2 regions of the Shewanella sp. 10N.286.45.A1 genome follow, and region 2 is predicted to be linked to the other one. Evidence: predicted binding sites of a transcription regulator. Region 2 holds the regulator's gene; the other holds the start of a gene.
The links. Region 2 encodes ArgR, which controls arginine synthesis, uptake and breakdown. Its sites were predicted from a motif close to ANTGAATANNTATTCANT; they were not measured.
Positions count from the first base shown of each region.

Region 1: the regulator ArgR is predicted to act here: its motif matches at 6,924-6,941, upstream of argC (N-acetyl-gamma-glutamyl-phosphate reductase).

Region 1 is NZ_JBFRMK010000141.1:3,346-13,194, reverse strand. Features, by position in the region: gene AB4238_RS11645 (penicillin-binding protein 1A) at 1-1,112, shown strand, start outside; gene argH (argininosuccinate lyase) at 1,194-2,570, opposite strand; gene AB4238_RS11635 (argininosuccinate synthase) at 2,649-3,878, opposite strand; gene AB4238_RS11630 (ornithine carbamoyltransferase) at 3,935-4,843, opposite strand; gene argB (acetylglutamate kinase) at 4,855-5,667, opposite strand; gene argC (N-acetyl-gamma-glutamyl-phosphate reductase) at 5,685-6,674, opposite strand; gene argE (acetylornithine deacetylase) at 6,951-8,102, shown strand; gene ppc (phosphoenolpyruvate carboxylase) at 8,271-9,849, shown strand, end outside.
Region 2 is NZ_JBFRMK010000307.1:2,250-12,098, forward strand. Features, by position in the region: gene AB4238_RS19830 (ABC transporter ATP-binding protein) at 1-537, shown strand, start outside; gene AB4238_RS19835 (Dyp-type peroxidase) at 858-1,790, shown strand; gene AB4238_RS19840 (cupin domain-containing protein) at 1,858-2,316, opposite strand; gene argR (transcriptional regulator ArgR) at 2,477-2,947, opposite strand; gene mdh (malate dehydrogenase) at 3,299-4,234, shown strand; gene ispB (octaprenyl diphosphate synthase) at 4,312-5,283, opposite strand; gene rplU (50S ribosomal protein L21) at 5,563-5,874, shown strand; gene rpmA (50S ribosomal protein L27) at 5,890-6,144, shown strand; gene cgtA (Obg family GTPase CgtA) at 6,283-7,449, shown strand; gene AB4238_RS19875 (threonine/serine exporter family protein) at 7,476-8,237, shown strand; gene AB4238_RS19880 (threonine/serine exporter family protein) at 8,234-8,704, shown strand; gene folA (type 3 dihydrofolate reductase) at 8,726-9,208, shown strand; gene AB4238_RS19890 (DUF3718 domain-containing protein) at 9,318-9,713, shown strand.

The DNA.
Region 1 (9,849 bases), on a different contig from region 2:
TTTCAACACTGATCAACAACGCACCGATTAATAAACCTGATACACGACAAGGAACGGCTTGGCGCCCTAAAAACTCGCCGGATGTTTATGGTGGCCCAACAAGGCTTCGTGTTGGTTTAGCGCAATCAATTAACGTTATGTCAGTTCGTGCCGTGCGTTATAGCGGATTAGATGCAACCATTGCCCAACTGGTTAAGTTTGGCTTCGATCCGGCTGACCTTCCTCGTAACGAATCTATTGCGCTGGGCTCACCATCAGTCACTCCATTGCAAGTCGTTACAGCCTTTTCAACCTTCGCTAATGGCGGCTACTTAGTCGAACCTTACTTTATCGAAAGAGTAGAGTCGGCCAATGGCGATCTAATTGAAGCTGCCAACCCAACACTTGCTTGTACACCTATTGCCCCTGAGCAGCCATTAGTCGATGACCCTTTCGCCGCTATGGCCAACGAACTACCTGGTGACGCAACAGCAGCAACTGAGGATATGCCATCAACCACTGAGCAATGTGGTAATGAGGACTCACGTTTTGCGCCACAAATTATTTCAGAGCAAACCGCATTCCTAATTACCGAATCACTTAAAAGTGTAATTTGGGGTGGTGGAGATTGGAGTAAAGGTACCGGCTGGAATGGTACTGCTTGGCGTGCGGCTAGAGTGGTTAAACGTCGAGATATTGCTGGCAAAACAGGTACCACAAACGAATCTCGCGATACTTGGTTTAGTGGCTTTAACCCTAAACTCGCCACTACCGTTTGGGTTGGTTTCGATGATCATAGCCAAGAACTAGGTCGCACCAGCTGGAATGCTAACGGCGCTAAAGATCAAATATCACTTGCTGAAGCGGGGGCAAAAACTGCTGGACCTGCTTGGAACGAGTTTATGAAAGATGCATTGGAAGGCACACCTGTAGAGCCGACTAAAGCACCTGAAGGGATAGTTTCTGCGCGTATCGATTTAGCCACAGGTAAGTTGAGCCGTAAAACAGATTATACCACCCGATTTGAGTACTTTATTGCGGGTACTGAGCCGACTGAATATGCGACAGAGCAAGAGGAAGACAACAGCGATATCTTTATCGATAAGTCTGAGGAAGAAGATCTGTTTCAGTAATTATCGCAATCGATAGTAATAAAAAAGGCGGCTATTTCTTTAAGAAATAGCCGCCTTTTTGTGTTCAATTACGTCGCGAATCTAATTGCTATTTTTAGCTTGTTTAGTTACTAATGCTGATTTGACCTGCACTAATGATGTACCACCTAATGCTTCACGTTTAGCCAAGCAAGATTCAATCGTAAGGCACTCATACACATCTGCTTCAATAATTGCGCTAAAACTCTGTAGCTCTTCTAAAGGCAAGTCTTCCAGTGGCGTTTGTTTCGCAATAGCGACAACAACAGCCTCACCCACTACATGATGAGCTTCCCTAAACGGCATGCCTTTAGCCACTAAATAGTCAGCCAATTCAGTTGAGTTAGCATAGCCTTGCTGCGCAGCGCTTAATGTTCTTTCACGATTGACCTGCAAACCACTTAACACTAACGCTGCCATCTCTAGACAAATCGCCCAGCTGTCCATCACATCAAACAGCCCCTCTTTATCCTCTTGCATATCTTTATTGTAAGCCAGTGGTAGAGCTTTCATCGTGGTAAGAATACCAATTAGGCTGCCATAAACCCGACCGGTCTTGCCCCTAATTAACTCAAGTGCATCAGGATTTTTCTTTTGCGGCATCAATGATGAACCAGAGGTCACTTCATCATCTAATTCAATAAAGCCCGCTTCACCACTATTAAAGAAGATAAGATCTTCAGCCATACGGCTCAAATGCATCATGCTAATAGAAGCGTCACTACAGATCTCAACCACATGATCTCTATCTGATACGGTATCGAGGCTGTTCAGCGTTGGGCTTGCGAAACCGAGCGACTGTGCAAGTTTAACCCTGTCCATTGGATAAGCGGTACCCGCTAGCGCACCAGTTCCTAACGGGCAAGTATCTGCACGTTTCAAGGCATCCTCTAAACGGCTGATATCACGTTCAAACATCTCTACATAAGCAAGACACCAGTGGCCAAATAGAACCGGCTGTGCTCTTTGCAAATGTGTGTAACCAGGCATAACAGCATCGATTTCACGCTCTGCAAGCTCAATAAGTGCAGCTCTTAACTTAGTCAATAACCCGAGTAGTTCCTGACCTTCTTTTTTGCACCAAAGCTTAAGATCGGTCGCTACCTGATCATTACGCGAACGACCAGTGTGTAACTTTTTACCTAAATCACCCACTTTAGCGATAAGAGATTGCTCAACAAAACTATGAATGTCCTCCGCACCAGAAGCGATAATCATCTCTGGATTTTCGGATGTTTCAGCTAGCAGCTCGTTTAACGCAGCATGTAACTGGGTGCACTCATCAGTAGTCAAAACGCCAACTTGAGTAATAGCGCTTGCCCACGCAATTGAACCGACAATATCTTGCTCAATGAGTCGGTAATCTACAGGCAATGAGTCGTTAAAAAGTTTGAACAGTGCGCTGCTCTCTTGGCTAAATCTGCCGCCCCATAATGCCATGCTGGCTTCCTCTTAAATGCTGGGCGGACTGCTCGTCCGCCGTATAAATACTAAAATTAATGAGCTACTTTATTAACGTTACTTGTTGTGACCGTGTAATGCTCTGATACGACTAGAAAGCGAATACAAACGGATAAAGCCTTCAGCATCTTTCTGGTTATAAACATCATCTTCACCAAAAGTGGCAAACTCTTCAGAATATAAGCTGTTTGGTGAACGTTTTTTCACAGCGCTCGCTTGGCCTTTATAAAGCTTAATGACGACTTCGCCATTAACCAGATCCGCTAGTGGCTTTGAAGCGCCCAATAGTGATTCACAAAGCGGTGTAAACCAACGTCCATCATAAACAAGGTGCGCCATTTGAGCGCCAACTTGCTCCCGCCACTCACGGCTAGTTTTATCAAGCACTAACTCTTCAATTGCCCGCAGCGCAGCAAACATCACAGTACCACCAGGCGTTTCGTAGCAACCGCGAGATTTCATACCTACCAGTCTGTTTTCAGTGATATCAATTCTGCCGACACCATGCGCACCAGCTATCTCATTTAGTAGCATCAACGCCTTGTATGGCGATAGAGCTTCACCATTTACTTTGGTGATTTTGCCTTGCTCTAGCTCTAGTGCCACGTACTCAGGTGCATTCGGGGCATCTTCAGGTGCAACGGTCATGGTCCACACGCCTTGAGTTGGCTCGTTCCATGGATCTTCCAGCTCACCACCTTCATGGGAGATATGCCAAGCGTTAGCATCACGGCTATAGATCTTCGTCGCTGAAGCGGTTGTCTCGATGTTACGTTCTGCAAGGTAATCAAGCAGATCTTCACGACTGACCATTTCCCACTCACGCCAAGGAGCAATAACCTTAAGATCGGGTGCTAATGCCGCAAAGCAACCCTCGAAACGCACTTGGTCATTACCTTTACCAGTACAACCATGACACACGGCATCGGCGCCAACTTTACGAGCCACTTCAACTTGAGCTTTAGCGATAATCGGTCTCGCCATTGAGGTACCTAGCAGGTATGTGCCCTCATAAATTGCACCAGTTGCAATCGTTGGGTAGATATAATCAGCCACCAGCTCTTCTTTTAAATCGACGATGTAACACTCTGATGCGCCAGATGCGATAGCCTTTTCATGTAAACCAACAAGTTCTTCTTCACCCTGACCCACATCAGCACAAAAAGCGACGATTTCGCAATTATCATAGGTTTCTTTTAGCCAAGGGATAATGGCTGATGTATCAAGGCCGCCGGAGTAAGCAAGCACTACCTTTTTCACATCTTTTTTCTTTATTTCTACTGACATTTTTAATTCCTACTACATTATTTCTGGTTCAGTTCGTTTGCACGAACCAACGCAAATTATTGACTAAATAGAGTGACAAGCACGGCGTTTTGCGCATGCATGCGATTCTCAGCTTGATGCAGAATCAGCGAGCCTTCACCATCTACAATCTCAGCGGTTGCTTCAACTTCTCTATAGGCTGGCAAGCAATGCATAAAGTGCTTAGCACCTGCACTTGCCATCAGCTCAGCATTAACTTGATAAGGCTTGAACTTGGCTTCAATCTCTTCCATTGATGCGCTGTCGCCCATCGAAATCCAGGTATCTGTATAGATAGCATCGTGGCCGGCTATCGCTTCGATATCTGAGCTAAGCACTAGTGTACCGCCATGTTTTGCAGCTAACGCTTGGGCTTCACACACAACCTTGCCGTCAGGGAAATGACCTGGAGGGCACAATACGGTCAGGTGTGCACCTAAAATTGCCGCGCCGAACATCAAAGAATGAGTTACGTTATTGCCGTCACCCACGTAGGCAAGCTTTACCTTACTCACGTCATCATACTGCTCAGACAGAGTTAAGAAATCTGCTAAGCCCTGACAAGGATGATAAAGATCAGACAATGCATTTATCACAGGTACAGAGCCATGCTCAGCTAACTGCTCAATAGTTGAGTGCAAGAAAGTCCGCGCCACAATGGCGTCAGCCCAACAAGAGATATTAGCGGCAAAATCAGAAACAGGCTCACGCTTGCCTAATGCACCATTTTGCTGATCAAGATACAAACAGTGACCACCTAACTTATTGATACCAATATCAAAGCTGACACGAGTTCTTAATGAAGGCTTTTCAAATAGCATTACTACACTTTTACCATCGAGCGCTTTTCTGTAATCCGCCGGATTTGCTTTGATGTTTTTTGCTAGCGCTAGCAAGTCTAAAAGCTGCTGTTGCGATAGATCTTTAATTGATAATAGATGGTTCATGAAACCGCTCCCTAAGGTTGAATCTGAGTACCAACGGCTTCACCGTTGCTTAATGCAATAAGTTGTTCTGCATGACGCCAAGATGCGATTTGAACGGCTTCCCCCATCGACTCCGCAACTTCAAGAGCTGCTTCGACTTTAACTTTCATGCCTTTTTCAATCACACCAATCTTAGTTAGTTCGTTAATTTCGGCACGATTCAAGCTGCTGATCAGTTGTCCTTTACCATCAAGTACACCTGAAACATCAGACAACAACACAAGATTACCGCCAACAAGCTTTGCAAGTGCAGTAGCGGCTTGATCCGCATTAACATTTAGCATTTCGCCTTGGCTACTGATAGCGATAGAGCTGACAATTGGCATCCAACCTTTAGTTAATACAAACTCTAGGTAACTGGCATCATTTGGCTCAACCTCTCCCACAAATCCAAGCTGAGGGTCTTTAATGTTTGCTGTCACCATATCGGCATCAGCAAGACTCATACCGAGACTGGTGATACCAGCTTTGATTGCAGCAGCTTGTAAGGTTTTATTCGATGTACCAGCGAGTGCGCCGACAATGACAGGTACCTGTTCTGCAGGTGTCACCCTTAACCCATCTAGCTTCTGCGTGACCATGTTATTTGCGTTTAGCTGCTCATCCACCAAGCAGCCTCCACCATGCACCATAATCAATGGCTGACCATTGGCGATCATTTTGACCGCGGTTTCCATCAAACGCGCCATGCCCATTTCACACTGTAAAAGTGCTCCACCGACCTTCAATACCATCACTGGTTTGGCGTTAGACTTAGCATTCAGTTCTGTATTTAATGTTGCCATTTTAGGATCCAAAGTCGTTATTTTAACAATTCGTTAAAATGAATCTTTATGCATTGCAAGGCCTGACTCGCTGCACCCTTCATTAAGTTGTCAATTGCGCTTGTGACCACTAGGTAATTTGTTTCTGGGTCAAACTTCCAACCGATAAGACAGTTAGGGGTTTGCACTACATCATCAATTTTAGGAAATTGATTCTGTTTTACAGTTACAAGTGGCGCGTTGTCATAACACTGATAAGCCGCTTCAATATCTTTAGCTGTAGTGCCTTTAGCGAGTTGTACCGTAATGGTGGCAAGTATGCCGCGTTTAAAATTGCCCAAATGAGGAGTAAAGATAACTTCTTGTCCGAGCTGGGTAGCAATTTCAGGCTGATGTCTATGTCCAAGCACGCCGTATGGCGTTAAGCTCACTTCACAAAAACTAGTATGTAATTGCGCTTTTCTACCCGCCCCCGTCACACCGCTGACGGCGTTTATTACCGGCATTACATCAGTCAACATATTAGCCAGTGGCTTAAGTGCTGTTAACGATGCCGTTGGGTAACAACCCGGTACAGCGATCATCTTGCTGGTTGCAATTTTGTCGGCATTCCATTCCGCTAGGCCATAAACTGCATCAGCAAGCACTGCTGGATATTCATGAGTAAAACCATACCACTTAGGATACTTATCTAACGCTTCAAAACGATAAGCACCACTTAGGTCAAACACAGCTAGGCCTTGTTGATAAAACCAAGCAGCTAGATGCAAGCTCACTACGTGGTCTGTCGCTAATACGACCGCATCAGCTTGCTCAACAATGGCTGCTTTGGCATCACTGGTAAGCGGGCTTAAACAAAGATTAATATGACTGTATGTAGGGTACAGTTCAGCAAGTGCTTTACCTTTATCTAAGCTATTTTCAGAAACATAAAGACCCTGAATGGACAAATCCGATTCAGCATTTATGAGAGGAGTGATCTGCGCACCGGTATAACCGCTAGCGCCAATAATGGCTATATTTTTCATAGTCTATGACTTTAAAACCTTTATCTTGAATTTAGATGACAAAACGAAAAAAAAGAATGGGCACAACTTAAGCCCTGGCTGAACACCATTAAAGACAAGTTTATCGTCGCAGGAATTGGGTAGGATTGACCTTAATATTTAATAATTGAACTAGGTTAAACATATATACTCTCATTTAAAGGCCATCAAAATATGGTACTTATCTTAGCTGTTTGATAGACTAACACACAAATTTAATTATGCAATATATTTGAATATATATTTAGGTATTTTTTAATGACTACACTCCCTACATTAAAAAGCAGCTTCACTCAGCTAATCGGTTCACCATCGATCAGCGCTTTAGAGGCGCAGCATGACATGAGCAATAAGGCCGTTATTGCGCTACTGCATAATTGGTTTACAGATTTAGGCATGAGCTGCCAAGCACACTCCGTTGCAAACACGCGTGACAAACATAACTTTGTCGCCTCTTATGGTAGCGGCCAAGGTGGACTGTTATTGGCAGGTCATACAGACACGGTACCATTTGATGAAGGGCGTTGGAGCCAAGATCCTTTTCAACTGGTTGAGAAAAATGACCGTTGGTATGGTTTAGGTACCTGTGACATGAAAGGTTTTTTTGCTTTAGTGCTAGAAGCCTTAAAAGAGTTGCCAATGGACAAGTTCAAGCGACCTTTGCATATCCTTGCCAGCGCTGATGAAGAAACGACCATGAATGGTGCAAAAGCATTTGCCGCCGCAAAATCGATCAGCCCTGATTACGCCATTATTGGTGAGCCCACTAGCCTAAAACCCGTATATATGCATAAAGGCCATTTTACTCAAGGTATACGAGTAACCGGTCGCAGTGGTCATTCGTCAGATCCAGCCAAAGGGCTTAATGCCATTGAGGTGATGCACTTAGTTACCGGTCAGTTGCTTAGGCTTAAGCAGCACTTAGCCGAAAACTACCGTGAAGACGCTTTTAGTGTGCCATACCCTACAATGAACTTTGGCCATATCCACGGTGGGGATGCAGCAAATAGGATATGTGGCTGCTGCGATCTGCATATCGACCTTAGGCCAATTCCAGGTCTCGGACTTGAAGATTTAGAACTGATGGTGGCTAATTACCTCGAACCTGTTTCTAGCCAGTACCCAGGCTGTATTAGTGTCGCGCCTTTGTACCCAGGCTCAGAACCCTTTGCTGATGACAAAAATAGTAGCTGGAGCCAATTGGTTGCACAGCTTTCAGAAAGTGAGCCAGAAGTGGTTAACTATGCCACAGAAGCCCCTTATATCAGACAGCTCGGTTGCCAAACACTGGTGCTAGGACCTGGAAGCATTGAGCAGGCTCATCAACCGGATGAGTTTCTTGACCTGCACTACCTAGACAAAACAAAGAAGCTATTAAAAGAGCTGATTTATCATGCTTGTATAAAATAATTTGTCTTGTCAGATTAGATATTCAGTGCAAAGTCATTATAAGCGCCATAATTAGTGTGCTTAAAAGTGAGATAGAGCACATTCAGGCACGGTAACCCGAACTAGATCATTGCCTAGTATGCTATCGCTAGGTATTGTGATCGATTAGCTTACTGATATGGAGCACGTATGGTTGATATGTATGCGTCGTTAAGGTCAAACGTTGGCACCTTAGGACAGATTTTAGGTGATACAATTCGAACCGATCTCGATGACACTTTTTTAGATAAAATCGAGCAGATCCGCCACCTCTCAAAAAGTTCACGTCAAGGCAACGATGCTGCCCGCGAAGAGATGCTGACCCTGCTATCAGCATTAAGCGATGACGAACTAGTGCCATTTGCCAAAGCTTTTAACCAATTCCTAAACTTGGCTAATATTGCTGAGCAGTTCCACACAATCAGCCGTAATTGCGATGAACTTGTCTGTGTACCCGATCCCGTAGAACAACTTCTTGGAAGAATGCTCGGTGGTAATATTGATCAAGAAAAGATGCTTGAGTGTTTAAAGAGTCTTGATATCGATTTGGTGCTGACAGCCCATCCCACAGAGATCTCAAGACGAACCTTGATTCAGAAATATTCTGCCGTCGTCGACTCGTTAACCGCATTGGAAAATCCTCAGTTAACAGAGCAAGAGAAAAAGCAGCATCACCTGCGTTTACGTCAACTTATCGCACAGATATGGCATACCAATGAGATCCGTAATGAGCGTCCGACTCCAGTAGATGAAGCTCGTTGGGGATTAAGCACCATTGAAGTGTCATTGTGGCAGGCGATTCCAGATTTCTTGCGTCAGTTAAATCAACAAGTTGAAGAACGTACCAATACTCAACTACCCATCGATATCGCTCCAGTAAGATTCTCTAGCTGGATGGGCGGTGATCGTGACGGTAACCCTTTTGTGACTTCAGTCGTCACTCAAGAGGTGCTCGACCGTAATCGCCACACCGCAGCTAGGCTCTACCTGAAAGACGTAGTTCTGCTCGTTAACGATCTTTCTATGGAAAGCGCAAACGATGAGTTACTTGCCTATACCAACAACAGCAATGAGCCTTATCGTGACGTACTCAGAGACCTTCGCGGCAAACTAAGAAATACTATCGATTATCTCAATGCCAGACTTGAAGGTCATAAGCCTGAGGTCGATTTAGCAGACATCATTTGGGATGAAAAAGATCTCAAAGAGCCGCTAATGATGCTTTATAGAAGCTTAAGTGATTGTGGCATGAGCCTTATTGCCAATGGGCTACTACTTGATATGCTGCGCCGAATAGCCTGCTTTGGTATCCATATGCTAAGGCTCGATATTCGCCAAGATGCACAGCGTCATGCTGATGTTATTGCTGAGCTGACACGATACTTAGGCATGGGCGACTATGCACATTGGGGTGAAGCAGAGAAGCAATCTTTCTTACTTAGAGAACTCACCAGCAAGCGACCGCTGATCCCGTCTACATGGCAGGGCAGTGATGACGTTGCAGAAGTGCTGAGAACTTGCCGCCTAATTGCGACTCAGCCAGCGCGAGCTATGGGTTCTTACGTTATTTCTATGGCAAGCCAGCCCTCAGATGTTTTAACAGTATTGCTGTTACTCAAAGAAACGGGCTGCCCTCATCCAATGCGAGTCGTACCACTGTTTGAAACATTGGACGATCTTAATAATGCGTCTCAGTGTATGTCGTCGCTCTTTAGTATCGATTGGTATC
Region 2 (9,849 bases):
AACATCGACGCGAAAGTTCGTCGAGAGATGATGCTTGAGATCCGTAATATCTTGAAGAGCCATAATATTAGTGCTGTTTTTGTTACGCACAGTAAGGATGAGGCGTTTGTTTTTGCAGACCAGCTTGCATTATTTAATCAGGGGAAGATTGTTCAATGCGGTGATGCTGAACGATTGTACTTAGGGCCTCAAGATAAATATGTCGCTGACTTTCTAGGCGCAAGTAATTATTTGGAAGCGACAGTGGTTGCAGGCAAAAGAGTGTCCACACTTATTGGTGATATTGAAAGCGAACAACAGCTTAAAGTGGCAATCGGTAGTGATGCCGAATTATTACTAAGACCTCAGCAGTTGCAGATCGCTAGAAGTGAGTCCGGTAAAGGTAAAGTTATCGAACGACGCTTTCTTGGCAGCGTTTGTCAATACTTGGTCAATATCGAAAGCAAGACGCTTGATATCCATAGTGAATGTTTGGATATCAAAATTGGTGAAACGGTGGCAATTACTGCAGCACCACACAGTTTGATATTGTTGTAATGGCTGTAAACTAAATCAAAACTGACCTTTACATCAACATAAGTAAGAGCTAAACATTTAATCATTTGCTTTTATTAGTATTTATTGACTACTTTAGTAAGCATGAGTCTAATGCGTTTAGTTTGTACTCACTCAGTGTATTCTGCGCCTACTGGTGTTTAGTATTCTCGGTTAACGAATGTGATACTGGTACGTAGCGTGGTAAGTTGATTAAATATAAGTCTTTATTTTGGTTAATGTGCGTCACTTATAATTATTAATATCTAAAGTTGTAGATAATGTTGCCGAAGATTAATACAGAATAAGGGTTACAGATAAAAATGGATAGTCAGGTTATGCCTCGTGAACAGCTGGGAGTTTGTGCTGAAGGAAATTTGCACAGTGTCTATTTAATGTTTAATGCGAATGAAGGTATTGATTCGCAAATGCGCCCATGTGTCGCTAATGTGGCTCAATATATTCATGAGCTGGCGGATCAGTTTTCGGATAGCGCCTTTAACGGCTTTGTTGCGATAGGTGCCAACTACTGGGATACACTTTACCCTGCAGCTAGGCCTTGCCAGTTAAAACCATTTCCAGCGATGAACCAAGAGAACAGAGATGCACCAGCGATTGAGTATGATCTGTTTGTGCATGTGCGTTGTGACCGTTTTGATATTCTGCACTTAGTCGCCAACGAAGTATGCCAAATGTTTGAAGGGCTGGTTGAGCTTGTTGATGAAGAGCGTGGTTTCCGTTTCATGGATAGCCGTGACTTGACCGGATTTGTTGATGGCACAGAGAACCCTAAAGGCCGCAGTCGCCAAGAGGTTGCATTAACGGGTGACGAAGATGCTTCATTTAGAAACGGTAGTTATATCCATGTGCAAAAATTTGCTCACAATCTGAGTAAATGGAATCGACTCCCTGAAAAGAAACAAGAAGATATCATTGGCCGTACTAAAGCTGAAAATATTGAATATGCCTCTGCAGATAAGCCGTTAACTAGCCATATTAAACGGGTTAATTTAAAGGATGATGCGGGTAACTCAATGGAAATATTACGGCAGAGTATGCCTTACGGTACGGTTAAAGAGCAGGGATTAATGTTTATCTCTACTTGCCGCAATTCAGTTAACTTTGAGAAAATGCTCGAAAGTATGATTTATGGTGATAAAGAGGGAAATCATGATCATCTTATGCATTTCACTCAAGCTTTAACGGGGTCATCGTTTTTTGCACCCTCGTTAGATTTTTTAGAGAAATCAGCTTAATAACTCAATAGCACCTACAAAAAAACGCACATTCAGTGCGTTTTTTTGTAGTCATGAATTTGTGTCATTAATCTTCATCTTTATCAAAGTAGCTACTAGGACGACGGCTGTATACTTCGTTCATGCTGCGAACCAATACTTTATTAGTTTCTGGATAAACGACCACATCGTGAGCATCGCGGTTTCCCACAACAAGAAAGGTAAAGTCAGCGTTGCTTTGATTGATAAACTGATGGGCTACGCCTGAATTAGCGGTAAAACAGATATAATTCCCCTCACTAAATTGGTGAGGCTCTCCATTGAGGTAAAGCGTCGCCTCTCCTTGAATCGCGTAAATATGCTCTTCTTCTTTGGTGTGATAATGAGATAACGCAGAAGTCATACCTGGCGCCAATTTCTCCATGGTCACGCCAACTCTTTCAGCCCCAGCGGTATCACCAACATGTTTTTGTTTGCTGCCAAAATCGTCACCGTGAGACCAAGATTCCCAGCCCACCTCAGAAACACTAAGTATTTTATTTTTCATTGTTATTATCCTCAACGTAGGAATGCTGTCCTAGTTAGCAGTATAACGATATTGCGATAATAAAAAATGACATATTTATCATATCGTATAAATAAAAGTTGGAGATCCGCTGAGGGGGGAATAGGGCGGGGTTTCCGCCCGTTTGTTGTTTTCTGAAAAGTTAATCCGTGTAATTGAACAAAGACTTAACCGTCTCTAATGTATCTTCGATTTGCTGTATATTTGATGGGCTGATAAAAATTGTATCATCGCCAGCGATGGTGCCGAGAATACCTTCGGGCTTACCTATTGAGTCAAGCAATCTTGCGATAAGCTGAGCTGCACCTGGACTGGTGCGCACTACAATCATCGACTGATTATGATCGACATCCAATACCAAGTTTTTTAGTGGGCTACCAGCAGTTGGAACACCAAGTTCAGCAGGCAAACAGTAAACCATTTGCTGCTTTGCATTTCTAGTTCTCACTGCGCCAAACTTACTCAGCATGCGAGATACTTTAGATTGATTGATATTGCTAAAGCCTTCCCCTTGAAGAGCTACCACAATTTCGCTTTGGGAGCCGAAACGCTCCTCTTTAAGAATTGACTTAAATGTTTTAACTAATTCGTCTTGATTTTTGCTTGCTTGCATATTTTGTTGTTCTTTATTCAAAAAAATCCGTTATATGATGATTATATTCGCCTTTTATGTCAAATGCTATTCGTTTTACTGAATAAAAATTCATAGCGAAAGCTTGGCATTAGTTGAAAATCACTTTGTAGAGTATAAGTTCTAATTATTTTAGCCTTAGCATTTATAGAGTGTAACTTACCCAAAGCTAGGCGGGTTGGGCGCTGCATGTGATTGCTCACTAAAAAGTGAGTCTAAAGTAGATTGAACACGACTAAGGGATAATTGAATTTTTGTTGTGAATCCAGTACTGTTGCGCCATTAGAAAAACAGATCTACATCACAAAAATCCAAGAATTGACGGAGATAACTATGAAAGTTGCTGTACTTGGTGCTGCTGGCGGTATTGGCCAAGCGCTTGCCCTACTATTAAAAACTCAATTACCTGCTGGTTCTAAATTGTCACTTTATGATATTGCTCCTGTAACACCTGGTGTTGCGGTTGATTTAAGCCACATACCAACTGATGTTGAAGTAAAAGGATTTGCTGGTGAAGATCCTACAGCTGCACTTGAAGGTGCTGATGTAGTGCTAATTTCTGCCGGTGTTGCACGTAAGCCTGGTATGGATCGTTCAGATCTATTCAACATCAACGCTGGTATTGTTCGAAACCTAGTTGAAAAGTGTGCAGCAACCAGCCCTAAAGCGCTTATCGGTATTATCACTAACCCTGTAAATACCACTGTAGCAATTGCTGCTGAAGTACTAAAGAAAGCTGGCGTGTATGATAAGAATCGTTTATTTGGTGTGACGACTCTTGATGTTATCCGCTCTGAAACCTTCGTTGCAGCCGCAAAAGGCTTGAACGTTGCTGACGTGAAAGTTAATGTTATTGGTGGCCATAGTGGTGTGACTATTCTTCCGCTTCTTTCTCAAATCGAAGGCGTGAGCTTTACTGATGAAGAAGTTGCAGCACTAACAACACGTATCCAAAATGCGGGTACTGAAGTGGTAGAAGCTAAAGCCGGTGGCGGCAGCGCGACACTTTCTATGGGTCAAGCGGCATGCCGTTTCGGTTTGTCTCTAGTGCGTGGTCTACAAGGTGAAGCAAACGTTGTTGAGTGTGCTTATATAGATGGTGGCAGCGAGCATGCAGAGTTCTTCGCACAGCCAGTCGTTCTAGGTAAGAATGGTGTTGAGCAAGTACTTGCATACGGCGATGTTAGCGCATTTGAAGCTAATGCTCGTGATGCAATGTTAGACACATTAAAAGCTGATATCGATTTAGGTATTGAGTTCGTTAAGTAATTCTATTTTTAGCAGTGAATTGCTTAAACGAAAAACGGAGCCAATTGGCTCCGTTTTTGTTTTGCTAAGCAGCAATACTAGTGGTTACGTTGTACCGCAATTTTAGCCAGCGATACTAATGCTGTTTTATATTCTGACTCAGGTAGTATGTTCAATGCTGCGATAGCCTTATTTGACTCTTCAATAGCACGTTGCTCAGTATACTCAAGTGCACCACAGCTTTTTAGTGCACTCAAAATGACTTCAATGTGCTCCGTGCCATCACCTTTCTCGATCGCTTCTCTAATCAAGGCTTGTTCAGTGTCGCTGCCATTAGCCATGGCGAAAATGAGCGGTAGGGTAGGTTTACCTTCTGCTAAGTCATCACCAATGTTTTTACCTAGCTCTTCTGTTTCAGCGGTGTAGTCCAATAGATCATCGGTCAACTGGAAAGCGGTGCCTAAGAATTTGCCATACTCAGCAAGTGCGGTTTGCACCTCTTCTGAGCTTTCTGCTAACAAGCCTGCTAAACGTGTCGCGGCTTCAAAAAGTTTCGCTGTCTTACAATAGATGACACGCATATAGCTGTCTTCTGTTGTGTCAGGGTCATTACAATTCATTAATTGTAGGACCTCTCCTTCTGCGAGCACATTGGTTGCGTCAGCTAGGATTTCGAGAACTTCAAGACTTTTTAGCTCAGTCATCATTTGAAATGAGCGGGTGTAAAGGAAGTCACCAACTAGCACACTCGCACTATTACCAAAAAGGGCGTTGGCTGTTTCTCTACCGCGGCGCAGCATTGATTCATCAACTACGTCATCGTGTAACAATGAAGCAGTATGAATAAACTCAATAATAGCGGCCAATTTCAGGTGAGACTCGCCGTTATAGTCGATCGCTCTAGCGGCCAAAATTGACAATAAAGGTCTTAAGCGCTTACCGCCACCGTTAATAATGTAAAAGCCTAACTGGTTAATTAGGGCTACATCAGACTCTAGTTGTTTATAGATCAGTTGATTGACAGCTTGCATATCGCTATCAGCCAATTGACGAATGGCGTTCAAATCCATAAATAGGCTCTATTTGTTGGCTACAATGACAACTCGCAGCTCATTTTAGACATAAATGTTATAATAGAGGGATTCTACCTAAATTTGCGCTGCAAGACAGTAGTTGTCGGTAATTGTGAGAGTTATTTGGGTCTTTTTTTATTCTTATTCAATTAGCACTTGTCAGATGCGGGTTCTTAGCGTAAACTCCGCGACCATTGTCATTAAAGCTTTTATAGCACCTCTGCATCAATCTATTATGTTTGAGCGGCGTGTTAGAAATATCGGAGTAAAATAGCTATGTACGCTGTTTTTCAAAGTGGCGGCAAGCAACATCGCGTTGAAGCCGGTCATACAGTTCGTTTAGAAAAATTAGAAGTCGCTACAGGCGAAACTATCGAGTTTGATCAAGTTCTTTTGGTTGCTGATGGTGAAACTGTACACGTAGGTGCACCTTTAGTTGAAGGTGGTAAGGTTGTTGCTGAAGTAGTTAGCCACGGCCGTGCGGAGAAGGTAACTATTGTTAAGTTCCGTCGTCGTAAGCACCACGATAAGAAGATGGGCCATCGTCAATGGTTCACCGAAGTTAAAATTACAGCTATTAGCGCTTAATTAGGAGTCTAACTCATGGCACATAAAAAAGCTGGCGGTTCTACTCGTAACGGCCGCGATTCAGAAAGTAAACGTCTTGGTGTAAAGCGCTTTGGCGGTGAATCAGTTCTAGCTGGTAACATCATCGTTCGTCAACGTGGTACTAAATTCCACGCTGGTGTTAATGTTGGTATCGGTCGTGACCACACTTTATTCGCACTTACTGATGGTAAAGTGAAGTTTGAAGTTAAAGGTCCACAGAACCGCAAGTTCATCAGCATTGAAGATTAATCTTTAGCTTCAGCTAAGATTGATACTAAGCCCCGCCATTGGTGGGGCTTTGTTTTTTTTAATATTAAGTAAATTGTGTTTTGGCGACTAGAATCGTTAAGAGTATAATTCTTTCATTCTGTGGTGCCAGGAGTTGGTATGAAGTTTGTCGATGAAGCGACTATCCGTGTAGAAGCGGGTAATGGTGGCAGTGGTTGCGTCAGTTTTAGACGTGAAAAATATGTTCCTGATGGTGGTCCTGATGGCGGTGATGGTGGTGACGGCGGCAGTGTTTATCTGCAGGCTGACGAAAACCTTAACACGTTAATTACCTATCAGTTTGAACGCTTCCATAATGCCGAGCGCGGTAAGAACGGTCGTGGTCGTGACTGTACCGGTCATGGCGGTGAAGATCTTGTGCTTAAAGTACCTGTTGGTACTAGAGCCGTTGATGCTGAGACAGAAGAAACTCTTGGTGATTTAACCACTCATGGGCAGAAAATGCTTGTGGCTAAAGGTGGCTTCCATGGTTTAGGTAATACTCGTTTCAAGAGTAGTACTAACCGAGCACCAAGACAGAAAACACTGGGTACTGACGGTGAAGTGCGTAGCTTGAGACTTGAGCTAATGCTACTTGCTGATGTTGGTCTACTCGGTATGCCTAACGCGGGTAAATCAACCTTTATTCGTTCTGTCTCAAAAGCTAAGCCTAAAGTTGCTGATTATCCTTTTACTACTTTGGTCCCTAATCTTGGTGTCGTAAACCCAAGACCTGGCCAGAGTTTTGTCATTGCAGATATTCCTGGCCTTATCGAAGGTGCTGCTGATGGCGCAGGTCTGGGTGTTCAGTTTTTGAAACACTTAGAGCGCTGTCGTGTGCTGCTGCATATTTTAGATATCGAGCCGATAGATGGCAGTAGTCCAGTTGATTCAGCACGTGCAATTGTTGGTGAGCTGGAGAAGCACTCTCCTAAGCTAGCTGGCAAGCCACGTTGGCTGGTTATCAATAAAGCCGATTTAATGCTGGAAGAAGAACTGCAGCAGAAAATCGATAAGGTTGTCGAAGAGCTTGAGTGGGATGGTGAGGTGTTTACCATATCTGCTTACAACCGTGAAGGCACGGCTGAGCTTGCGCTTAAACTTTTGGACTTTATTGATACGTTACCTCCTGAAGAGGAAGTTAACGTTGAAGCTGAAGTTGAGTTTAAATGGGACAACTACCATCAAAATGCCAACGAATCAGTTAATGAAGATTATGATGATGATCTTGATGATGACGATTACGATGATGATGATTATGACGTTGAGGTTATCTATCAAAGATAGATAGTTTCCGTTAAGGACATTGAGAATTGTACGCTGACACACAAAATGATATTACACGTCAAGTTGTTAGGGTTGCTCAACTTCTTCTAGCTTATGGTGCTGACTCTGAACTTGTTGAAGAGATTAGTCAGCGCCTAGGCTATGCGCTAGGCCTTGTTAGTGTTGAAATCTCGATCTCTTCAAACTCCCTCGTTTTAACGAGCCTAGTTCATGGGCGCTGCATCACTACGACGCGACGTACTCGTGAGCACGGGATCAATATGACCATCGTATGTGAGCTTCAGCGCATCTGTCTGTTGACCGAGAAGGGGATCTACGGGCTGCATGAAGTACGCAAGCGCGTGGCTCGCATTGAGCCAAAAACTTATCCGGCGAAGTATGTCGTCCCTATGATAGGTTTGTCCTGTGCAAGCTTTTGCCATCTGTTTGGTGGGGATATTGCTGCTTGCGTCATCACCTTTATGGCTTCAGCTATTGGCATGTTTGTAAGGCTGTCGATCGCTAAGAGACACTTCAATTTATTACTTAATTTTAGCGTGACGGCTTTTGTAACCACCATTATCGCTCAAACCGGCTTTCAATTTGACCTAACCGAAACTCCAAAATTACCAATGGCGGCTAGCGTATTAATGCTGGTGCCAGGATTCCCGATGATTAACGCCATTTCGGATATGGTAAAAGGCCACCTTAATGTTGGAATTTCCCGCTGGGGTCATGCGACCTTGCTAACACTTGCGTCTGTTATTGGTATTACCATGGCAATGCAGATTGGTGGCTTGTTTTTATGATGACTCTTATTTTGGCAATGCTAAATGATGCGTTGTTCTCTGCTATCCCTGCAGTCGGCTTTGCTATGGTGTTTAATGTCCCACGTCGTTTCTTACCTTTTTGCGCTCTGGCGGGCGCATTGGGGCATGGTAGCCGTACTTTATGGCTTAGTGCTGGTTTACCTATAGAGTGGGCCACTTTTTTAGCTGCAGCGCTTGTTGGGATCGTTACTATTGGTTTTGCTAAGAGACACTTAGCTCCTCCCTTAATGTATGCCGTGGCTGCAATCATTCCAATGATCCCAGGCACTTACGCATTTAATACTGTTATTGCACTTGTCCAGTTGACGGCGCAAACTCACGTGAGCCCAGAGCTGACGTCAGAAGTCATCAGTAACGGACTTAAAACCGTATTTATTCTCGGCGCATTATCTGTAGGACTTGCTATGCCTGGCCTACTTTATTTTCGTACGCGTCCTGTTATCTAACAACAATAAAAGGGAACTGTTTTGAAAATTGCTATGATTGCCGCGATGGCGAACAACCGTGTTATTGGTAAAGACAATAAAATGCCTTGGCATTTGCCTGAAGATCTACGTCATTTTAAGGCGTTAACCCTAGGTAAACCCGTGGTAATGGGTCGAAAAACCTATGAGTCTATTGGTCGCCCGTTGCCTGGTAGGCATAATATTGTCATTAGTCGTCAAGTGGATTTACTGATTGATGGGGTAACAACCGTAACGAGTTTCGCCGAGGCAAAGCAAGCTGCGGGAGATTGTGAAGAGTTGATTGTTATGGGCGGGGGACAGCTTTATGCAGAACTTCTCGAGAAATCGGATATTTTATATTTGACTGAAATCTCGCTCGATGTTGAAGGAGATACCTATTTTCCTAACTGGAATGATGGTTCTTGGTTGGAAGTATCGAGAGATGTAGCTAAAAATGATAAACAAATGCAATATAGCTTTATCAAGTTAGTTAAAAAATGTTAAATTAACGGGGTTGTTTAGTACCCTGTAACGATGATAAAGAAAGTGCATTAATAACTAATCGTGCTTTCTTAATACAATAAATAAAAACTAAAAGAGTAAGGAGTGTCTGATGCGCTTGCTATCCATGAGCATCGCTACACTATTTGTGGCATCTTCAATATCAATTTCATCCCCGGCGTTAGCTAACCAAGACCAACTTGCTGCAAATATTTGTAACTACGTTGTTAGCGACGATAAAAACCGTCTTCGTAAAAAACTAAAAGAAAGCCGAGTTAAGCTGCGAAATATTTATGATGGCGTTTCATGTAATGGTGACAGCTTATTAAGAGTCGCTATGAAAAGTGGTTCTAATGCAGTAGGTACATTTGTCGCTAAAAGGTTACCAGTGTCAGATTTGGGTAAAGCAGAAGCCGATGGACAGACTATTATTGCATGGGCTGAAAGTAACGGTCATGCCGGCAGTGAAATTACCTCTGCAATTAAGATCCGCATAGCCGGCGGTTAATTTTTATCTATTAATCGTGATAAATAAAAATTCTGGGTAGTACCTAGTATTTTTTGCCTGAAATTTGATAAGTTAGATTTAATTAGTTTGTAGTTCATTGCTGATACTGCTTGATATTAATATACAGTAGCAGAGC